Linked DNA regions of Catalinimonas alkaloidigena. The protein of the gene in region 2 interacts with the protein of the main gene of each other region in a pairwise test. Links are inferred from orthologs where the notes say so. Each region holds a gene or a part of one and is shown on either strand. Other genes may lie near its edges.

What was found. Proteins that work in one complex are often made in the same cells at the same time.
Region 1: the proteins of BLR44_RS19335 (region 2) and BLR44_RS16720 interact in binary tests that used the Escherichia coli proteins (3 or more experiments, as listed by UniProt). The link is inferred for Catalinimonas alkaloidigena from one-to-one orthologs.
Region 3: the proteins of BLR44_RS19335 (region 2) and groL interact in binary tests that used the Escherichia coli proteins (3 or more experiments, as listed by UniProt). The link is inferred for Catalinimonas alkaloidigena from one-to-one orthologs.

What each region holds. Positions count from the first base shown.
Region 1 is NZ_FNFO01000006.1:283,753-286,667, forward strand. The notes cover bases 15-2,909. They hold BLR44_RS16720 (Nramp family divalent metal transporter), read right to left. Parts: upstream 2,472-2,909; coding sequence 558-2,471; downstream 15-557. Other genes in these bases: BLR44_RS16715 (hypothetical protein), read right to left, coding at 15-470; BLR44_RS16725 (SDR family oxidoreductase), read right to left, coding at 2,542-2,909. In the rest of the region: more of BLR44_RS16715, read right to left, coding at 1-14; more of BLR44_RS16725, read right to left, coding at 2,910-2,915. UniProt on the Escherichia coli protein: H(+)-stimulated, divalent metal cation uptake system. Involved in manganese and iron uptake. Can also transport cadmium, cobalt, zinc and to a lesser extent nickel and copper. Involved in response to reactive oxygen.
Region 2 is NZ_FNFO01000008.1:209,182-212,065, forward strand. The notes cover bases 21-2,884. They hold BLR44_RS19335 (nucleotide exchange factor GrpE), read right to left. Parts: upstream 1,812-2,884; coding sequence 1,230-1,811; downstream 21-1,229. Other genes in these bases: dnaJ (molecular chaperone DnaJ), read right to left, coding at 111-1,226; obgE (GTPase ObgE), read right to left, coding at 1,881-2,884. UniProt on the Escherichia coli protein: Participates actively in the response to hyperosmotic and heat shock by preventing the aggregation of stress-denatured proteins, in association with DnaK and GrpE. It is the nucleotide exchange factor for DnaK and may function as a thermosensor.
Region 3 is NZ_FNFO01000001.1:608,253-611,124, forward strand. The notes cover bases 15-2,866. They hold groL (chaperonin GroEL), read right to left. Parts: upstream 2,335-2,866; coding sequence 694-2,334; downstream 15-693. Other genes in these bases: BLR44_RS02325 (peptide MFS transporter), read left to right, coding at 15-195; BLR44_RS02330 (tellurite resistance TerB family protein), read right to left, coding at 206-574; groES (co-chaperone GroES), read right to left, coding at 2,396-2,671. In the rest of the region: more of BLR44_RS02325, read left to right, coding at 1-14.

The DNA.
Region 1 (2,915 bases), on a different replicon or contig from region 2:
TAGACGGCGTGGTGCCAGAAGTCGATGGCGATCTGTTCCGGGGGCCACTCGGTAATGGGTTTGGCCTGTTTGGTGCTGGGTAGCATAACGAGCGCCGTGCCCCACACGATGGCAAAATGGACGGCGGTGGCGGGCCAGCCTTTCAGGCCGGTGGCCGCAACGAAGCCGCGCGAAATGCCCAGGCTGGTGCCGTAACTCCAGTGCATGATCTGCGCAAAACGGGCCGTGTGGGCGTCTTTAGTGGCTTTGTTGCCGTACTGTTTTTCGTGCAGCGGATGAGGTTTGCCGGTGGGTTCTACGCCCAGCACTTCGCTGCCGATCCGCACGGGGGCTTCGCTGGCCGAGCGGTGCGTGAGTTTCATTTCGATCATCTGCGAGACCGTAATCGCGGCCGTACCGGCCAATCCGGCCAGAATGCCCCGTCCCAGAATGGAGCCCAGTTTGCCCAGGGAGTGCTGTAACGTCGTCATGTACGAAAGGAGGATTATCAGGTAACTAGTCTTTTTCCTCTCTTACATTCGTACAACCCTCCGAAAACGTTACACGATTTTACATGTTCAGGGCTCGCGTACCACCAGCACGGGCATCGTGACGCGGTGCCGCACGTCCTCAATGGTGGTACCGAACAGAATGTCTTTGAACAGCCGGTGGCCGTGTCCGCCCATTACGAGCAGATCGGCGGCCCATTCCTGCGCCAGGTCGGCGATGGCCGTTTTCGGGCTGCCGTACCCGAGTTTGAAATGCACTTTGTACCCCTTCTCCTTCAGTTGTTCAGCGTAGGCTTCCAGGTACTGCCGGTCCGTGGCGGTTTCCAGATCGCGGATGGTCCGGCCCATCACCAGTGCTCCGACGGTTTCCACCACATGAATCAGCAGGTATTCCGTGTGCGGTTCGCCCTGCGAAAGCGCGTGCTGCAGTACGTATGGATCGACAGACGAAAAGTCGAGGGCAATGGCGATGCGCCGGTAGTGCAATTCGGGGAGGTGCACCAGCGGGCGGTCGCCCCCGTGCGGCATGTGCGAATAAGGTTTGCGCTGCGGCTGAAACAGCGGCTGAAACGTGATGTACAGCAATACGCCCCCCGCAAAAACCGCCAGCGGCACCACGGTCAGCCAGAGCCAGATGGCCTGGTCGCCCGCCGCCACCATCCATGCCGAGATCTCCTCGTACGTCAGCTTGGCGTTCAGCACCACGATGATCAGTGCCGACACCCACGCCAGAATTTTCACGCCCCGGTTGATCACCATCGTGCCCATGGTGATGGGATCGCTCACGAAATGGATCAGGGGAATGATGGCAAAGCCCAGTTGCAGGCTCAGCACCACTTGGCTCAGGACCAGCAGCGGGCCGGTTTCTTCTTCGCCCATCAGCCAGATCACCAGAAAGGCCGGCACAATGGCGATCAGCCGCGTAATGAGGCGGCGCAGCCAGGGTTGCAGCCGCAGGTTCAGGTAGCCCTCCATCACGATTTGTCCGGCCAGCGTACCGGTAATGGTCGAACTTTGTCCAGCCGCGATCAGCGCCACGGCAAACAGAATCGGTGCCCACTGGGTCCCCAGAAACCGCTCCAGCAACTGGTGTGCGTCCTGAATCTCGGCGACATGGAACATGCCCGATTGGAAGAAGGTAGCCGCCGCCAGCACCAGAATGGCCGCGTTGACCAGAAAGGCCAGGTTGAGCGCCACCAGCGAGTCGATCACGTTGAAGCGCAGTGCTTCCCGCATTTTTCGGGGCGTCCGCCGGATTTTCCGGGTCTGGACCAGCGCCGAATGGAGGTACAGGTTGTGGGGCATCACCGTCGCCCCGATAATGCCGATGGCGATGTACAGCGCCTGCTCGTTCGGCAGGGACGGGATAAAGCCTTTGGCGACTTCGGCGGGTTCGGGGCGGGCCAGCACCACTTCGATCAGAAACGATAGACCGATCACGCCGATCAGTGCTAGAATGAAGGCTTCCATTTTGCGGATGCCCAGCCGTTGCAGAAACAAGAACAGGAACGTGTCGAGCACCGTGATGCTGACGCCGATCAACAGCGGCAAATCGAACAGCAGTTGCAGCCCGATGGCCATCCCGACGACTTCGGCCAGGTCGGTCGCGGCAATGGCCACTTCGGCCAGAAAATAGAGAAAGTAATTGATCAGCTTCGGATACGATTCACGCGAAGCCTGTGCCAGGTCGCGCCGCCGCACGATGCCTAGGCGTGCGCTCAGGCTCTGCAACAGCAGTGCGATCAGGTTCGACATCAAGAGCACCCAGATCAGCTTGTACCCGAACTGACTCCCACCGGCCAGGTCGGTTGCCCAGTTGCCGGGGTCCATGTACCCTACACTCACCAGGTAAGCCGGTCCGACAAAGGCCATCAGCTTTCGCCAAAACCCTTTCTTCTCCGACGTCTCGACCGTTTCGTGTACTTCTTCCAGCGATGCCCCCCCTTCCGGGAGCGAAGACTGGTCCGAAAAAGACAGCGCCATACGTTAGTTGCTAAATCTGCACAAATTTAGCGCACCAAATCTATATTTTTAGACTTATCAAAAAATAATATTAGCGTCCTTTTTTAACGCCCATCAGCACGGCTCCCATCGCCAAGGCAAAGCCCAGTCCGGCCGCTATCCACTCGCGGTTGCGGCTCAGCGCCATTTCCGGCGAATATTCCCACGCTTCGGCATCGAAATCGCCGTGCGCACCGTGATCGCCGGGTACCGGTTCCCACAGGTTGTTTTTGCGATCGGGTGCTTCGGGCTGATCGGTTTGCTGTCCCTTGATACCGGTTTTGCCTAAGTACCAATCTAGGAAGCCGGGCCAGATTTTGTCGCCCCAGATGGCCTGAAACGTCGGGTAGCCCACAAAATACTCGCGACGCGGATGGTCGACGGCGTAAGTGATGGCGCGTGCGGCCACTTCGGGCTGGTAGATCG
Region 2 (2,884 bases):
TTCACTCGTAACAACAAAAAACCCGGACTTTTGGTCCGGGCTTGTAAGGTTGATGGGCGAATAGAATTCATCACAACAACATATCACCTGAGGCTCAATCTCTTACGCGATTATCCATTGAAAAATTCTTTCATCCGCTCGAAAAAGCCTTTGTCGCTCGCGTCGGGCGTAGGGTTGAAATTGGGCGCATCGCGCAGCTTTTCCAGAATCTCAGTTTCCTCACGCGTCAGTTGCTGTGGCGTCCAGACGTTAACGTGAATCAACTGATCGCCGCGACCGTAGCCGTTCAAATCACGAATACCCTTCCCTTTCAGGCGCAAAATCTTACCGCTCTGTGTACCGGGATCAATCTTGATGCGCACTTTGCCGTCGATCGTCGGCACTTCCATGCTCGTGCCTAACGCCGCGTCTACAAAGCTGACAAACAGGTCGTATACCACGTGGTTGCCATCCCGCTTCAGCACTTTATCTTCGATCTCCTCGATCAGAATCAGTAGATCGCCGGGAACGCCGCCGCCGGGGGCCATGTTGCCTTTACCGGACATCGAAAGTTGCATGCCATCGCTGACCCCGGCTGGGATCTTGATGGTCAACAGTTCCTCACGCGGCTCCAAGCCGGAGTTGTCCACCCCCGGAGGACGGCTGTCGATCACCTGACCACCACCGTGGCAGGTAGAGCATGTCGTAGCCGAGACCATCTGCCCCAGCATGGTGTTGACAACCTTCCGCACCTGGCCGGTACCCTGGCAGGTAGGACACGTTTTGAACGTAACCCCCTCGGCCGTCACCAGACGGTTTACTTTGATTTTCTTTTCAGTACCGTGCGCGATCTCTTCCAGTGTCAGCTTCAGTTTGATGCGCAGGTTCGAGCCCTTTTTACGTCTCGATCCGCGGCCACCTCCGCCAAAGAAAGCGTCGAACGGACTTCCACCTTCGCCAAAGATGTCACTGAACTGGCTGAAAATGTCGTCCATGCTCATGCCACCGGGGCCTCCCCCACCGTTGACGCCCTGATGCCCGAACCGGTCATAACGCTGGCGTTTTTCGGTATTGCTGAGCACTTCGTAGGCTTCGGCGGCTTCTTTGAACTTGTCTTCTGCCGTAGGATCGTCCGGATTTTTATCCGGGTGATACTGGATCGCGATTTTCCGGTACGCCTTCTTAATCTCGTCCGGCGCCGCGGTTTTGCTCACTCCCAGTACGTCGTAATAGTCTCGTTTCGCCATTTCTTATGAACCTGTCACCACTTTAGCAAATCGAATGGGCTTCTCGTTCAGCACGTAGCCTTGCTCGATTACGTCAATTATTTTTCCTTTCAACTCTTCCGAAGGGGCGGGGAATTGCGTAACAGCGTCGTGCAGCTCGGCATCGAACGTATCGCCCTGTTTCACGTCCATCGACTTCAATCCCTTCTGTTCCAGGGTCTTTTGCAACTTATGGAAGACCAATTGTACCCCTTCTTTCACGGCATCGAGATTCGAGGCCGCATCGGCCGCTTTCAGGGCGCGCCCGGCATCGTCCAACACAGGCAACAGAGCACTCATCAGACCCTCGTTGGCCGTCATGGTCAGGTCTAGCCGCTCACGAGCACTCCGCTTCCGGAAGTTCTCAAAGTCGGAATAGAGGCGCAGGTACTTATCTTTAAGCTCAGAAACTTCTTGCTTGAGCGATGCTACCTCAGACTGCTCGCCATGCGCTTCACTCGATTCCGACGCTTCCCGACTTTCTGTCGCGTTTGTGTCAGCCTCCTGTTGTGATGCTGTCGTAGGGGTTTCTTCTTCAGAAAGAAATTCTGCTTTTTCTTCAGCCATATAACTACAATCGGTTTTTGTCTCTATCAATTATCGTAACTCTATCAATGATGTTGCCACGCGAAAGCACTATGACAAAGTGACACGTTTGCTGTGCAGCGTTTGCCAGAGTAAGTCTTTTAGAGGCGTGAGTCCCTGTTGCGCCACCGACGAAATAAAGAGCGCAGGCACACCTTCCGGCAGTTCGGCTTCCATTTCTTCGCGCAGTTCGTCGTCCAGCATGTCCGACTTAGAAACCGCCAGGACGCGTGCCTTGTCCAGCATTTCAGGATTGTACTTTTCCAACTCTCCGAGCAAAATGCGGTATTCGGCGGCGATGTCGGGACTGTCGGCCGGAATCAGGAACAGCAGAATGGCGTTGCGTTCGATGTGGCGCAGGAAGCGAATGCCCAGCCCGCGCCCTTCGGCAGCACCTTCGATGATGCCGGGAATATCGGCTACCACAAACGACTGATCGTCGCGATACGCCACGACGCCTAGGTTGGGCTGCAGGGTTGTAAACGGATAATCGGCGATTTTGGGACGCGCCGCCGACAGCACCGACAGCAGCGTCGATTTCCCGGCGTTAGGAAACCCGACCAGGCCGACATCGGCTAACAGTTTCAGTTCCAGCACCACCCACGCTTCCTGCCCGGGCTCGCCCGGCTGGGCATAATCGGGTGCCTGGTTCGTCGAGGTTTTAAAGTGATCGTTCCCTAATCCACCGCGTCCACCGGGAACCAGAATGACCTCCTGGCCGTCTTGCGTGATTTCCAGGAGGGTCTTTCCCGTCTCCGGATCTTTCGCAACGGTGCCGAGGGGCACTTCCAGCACCGCATCTTCGCCTTGGGAACCGGTGCGATGCGCGGCTTCGCCGGGCGCGCCGTCGCCGGCAATAACGTGCTTACGGTATTTCAGGTGCAACAGCGTCCACAGTTGGGCATTCCCTTTCAGAATCACGTGGCCACCACGGCCACCGTCTCCCCCATCCGGACCGCCCAGGGGTACGTGTTTCTCCCGCCGGAAGTGTCGGGACCCGGCCCCTCCGTGTCCGGAGCGGCAATTGATTTTTACGTAATCGATGAAGTTACTCG
Region 3 (2,872 bases), on a different replicon or contig from region 2:
GGCAACAAGATTGCGGGCGTCATCGGGCAACTGACCGCCGCCGAAAATCTGCCGGACGAGGCCTCTGCCTACGATACGCTCGCGCTTTATTCGCAGACGTATCTGGTGTGGGGTGTGCTGGTGGTATTAGGGGCGGCACTGGTCCTGTTGGTGCTGGTGCCTCGCCTCCGCAAATGGATGCACGGCATCCATTAACTATCGTGAGTTAGGTCAGCAGCGCGCGGATCACCCGGAACACTTCCTGTTCGGTGCTTTTTACTACGCCGTCGGCCTCGATAATTTCCTCCATGTCGCGCAGAAACGCCTGTTTCTCACTGTCTTCTTGCAAATACTGCGTGCAACAGTGTTCTACGTGCGCGTACACTTCATCCCAAGTGTGGCTGAGCTGCTGGTAGAGTACCGCCTCGAAAAGTTCGTTGGTCAGGTGCGGTTTCATGGTCGGGAACGAACGCAATTTTTCGAGAATCACGTTGGTTTCTGAGTCGACCAGACGCAAATCGGCCCGTGCCACACAGATGTATACGTACGTCAGGTAATGGAGGGGACCCCAGCCCGGGGTGAGTTCTACAGACATGAGGAATTAAGCAAAAATGTAGCGCATAGAGAGAGATAGAGCAAAAAAAGGAAGAAAAGGTGAAACAAAAAAACCCGGTACAAACATACCGGGTTTTCTATGTTAGAGACGATGAGGAATTACATCATTCCACCCATTCCGCCCATGCCTCCCATGCCCGCGGCAGGTGCAGCAGCTTCTTTCTCGTCCGGATCGTCGGCAACTACACATTCGGTAGTCAGCAGAAGCGACGCAATCGAAGCGGCGTTCTCCAGGGCCAGACGCGTTACTTTGGTCGGGTCGATGATACCAGCGGCATACATCTCTTCGAAACGGTCGTCACGCGCGTTGTAACCGAAATCGGCTTTGCCTTCGCGGACGCGCTGTACCACTACAGAACCTTCGGCACCTGCGTTGGCAACGATCGTACGCAACGGAGCTTCGAGCGCTGTGCGAACGATGTTCACACCGATTTTCTCATCTTCGTTGTAAGTAGATACGCTATCCAGCGACTCCAGCGCACGGATCAGCGCCACACCACCACCGGGGATGATGCCTTCTTCTACGGCAGCACGGGTAGCGTGCAGGGCGTCATCTACACGGTCTTTTTTCTCTTTCATCTCTACTTCGGTAGCGGCACCGATGTAAAGGATGGCAACACCGCCTGACAATTTGGCCAGACGCTCCTGCAGTTTCTCACGATCGTAGTCAGACGTTGTGTTCTCGATCTGCTGTTTGATCTGGTTCACACGGCCTTGGATATCTTCCGTAGAGCCCGATCCGTTTACGATCGTCGTGTTGTCTTTGTCGATGATTACTTTTTCGGCCTGACCGAGGTAATCAAGCGTAGCCTGCTCCAGTTTGTAGCCGCGCTCTTCAGAGATCACCGTACCACCCGTCAGGATCGCGATGTCTTCCAGCATAGCTTTGCGGCGGTCACCGAAGCCGGGCGCTTTCACGGCCGCCACTTTCAGGGCACCGCGGATTTTGTTGACGACCAGCGTAGCCAGGGCTTCGCCTTCTACGTCTTCAGAGATGATGACCAGCGGCTTGCCGGTTTGGGCTACCTGCTCCAGGACGGGCAGCAGTTCTTTCATCGACGACACTTTTTTGTCGTAGATCAGGATGAACGGTGATTCCAGTTCAGCCTCCATTTTCTCCGTGTTGGTCACGAAGTAAGGAGACAGGTAACCGCGGTCAAACTGCATCCCTTCTACCGTTTTTACTTCGGTTTCTGTGCCACGCGCTTCTTCTACGGTGATGACGCCCTCTTTGCCCACTTTGTCCATGGCGTTGGCAATCATGCTACCGATTTCCTGGTCGCTGTTGGCAGAGATCGATGCAACCTGCGTGATTTCGTTGGAGTTCGAAATGCTGCGCGACTGCTTGCGAAGGTTTTCTACGATCACCGCAACGGCCTTGTCGATGCCCCGCTTCAGGTCCATCGGGTTGGCACCTGCGGTTACGTTTTTGATACCCGCCTGGAAGATGGCCTGGGCCAGCACCGTAGCGGTGGTGGTTCCGTCACCAGCCGAGTCAGCGGTTTTAGAAGCTACTTCTTTCACCAACTGAGCACCCATGTTTTCGATCGGGTCTTTCAGTTCGATTTCTTTCGCTACCGTCACACCGTCTTTGGTGATGGAAGGAGCCCCGAATTTTTTGTCGAGGATGACGTTCCGTCCTTTCGGACCCAGGGTGACCTTCACGGCATCGGCCAGTGTATCTACTCCTCTTTTGAGTTTCTCACGGGCGCTCGAATTGAAATATATTTTCTTAGACATAACTAAAAATTAGTTTGATTTAAGGTTGAGACTAATGTAATGCAGGATGATGTCCTTCAGACTAGAGGATGGCAAATACGTCCGATTCACGCATGATCAGGTAGTCGCTACCATCGACGGTGATCTCCGTACCGGCGTATTTCCCGTACAATACGGTATCGCCTACTTTAACGGTAAGCGGCTCATCTTTTTTACCGTTTCCGACGGCCACTACTTCGCCACGTTGCGGCTTTTCTTTGGCAGTGTCAGGGATGATGATTCCGGAAGCGGTCTTCTCTTCAGCGGCGGCAGGTTTCACAAGAACCCGGTCGGCCAGAGGCTTAATGTTTACTGACATAACAATCGTGAATTAAGGAGATGTACAAATTAGTTTAATGATTCTTCCTCGTGAGGCAGTGATGGAGCACTGTCTCGGTGTGCCTTTAAGCATTTGTTGTGCCATTGCGCTTGCAAACTTACAGATTCGAGCATTTCGGCCATTTTTTCCGCTAATTCTACCAAAACCGAAGTACAGAGGCTGACAAAGTTTCCGTTGCGC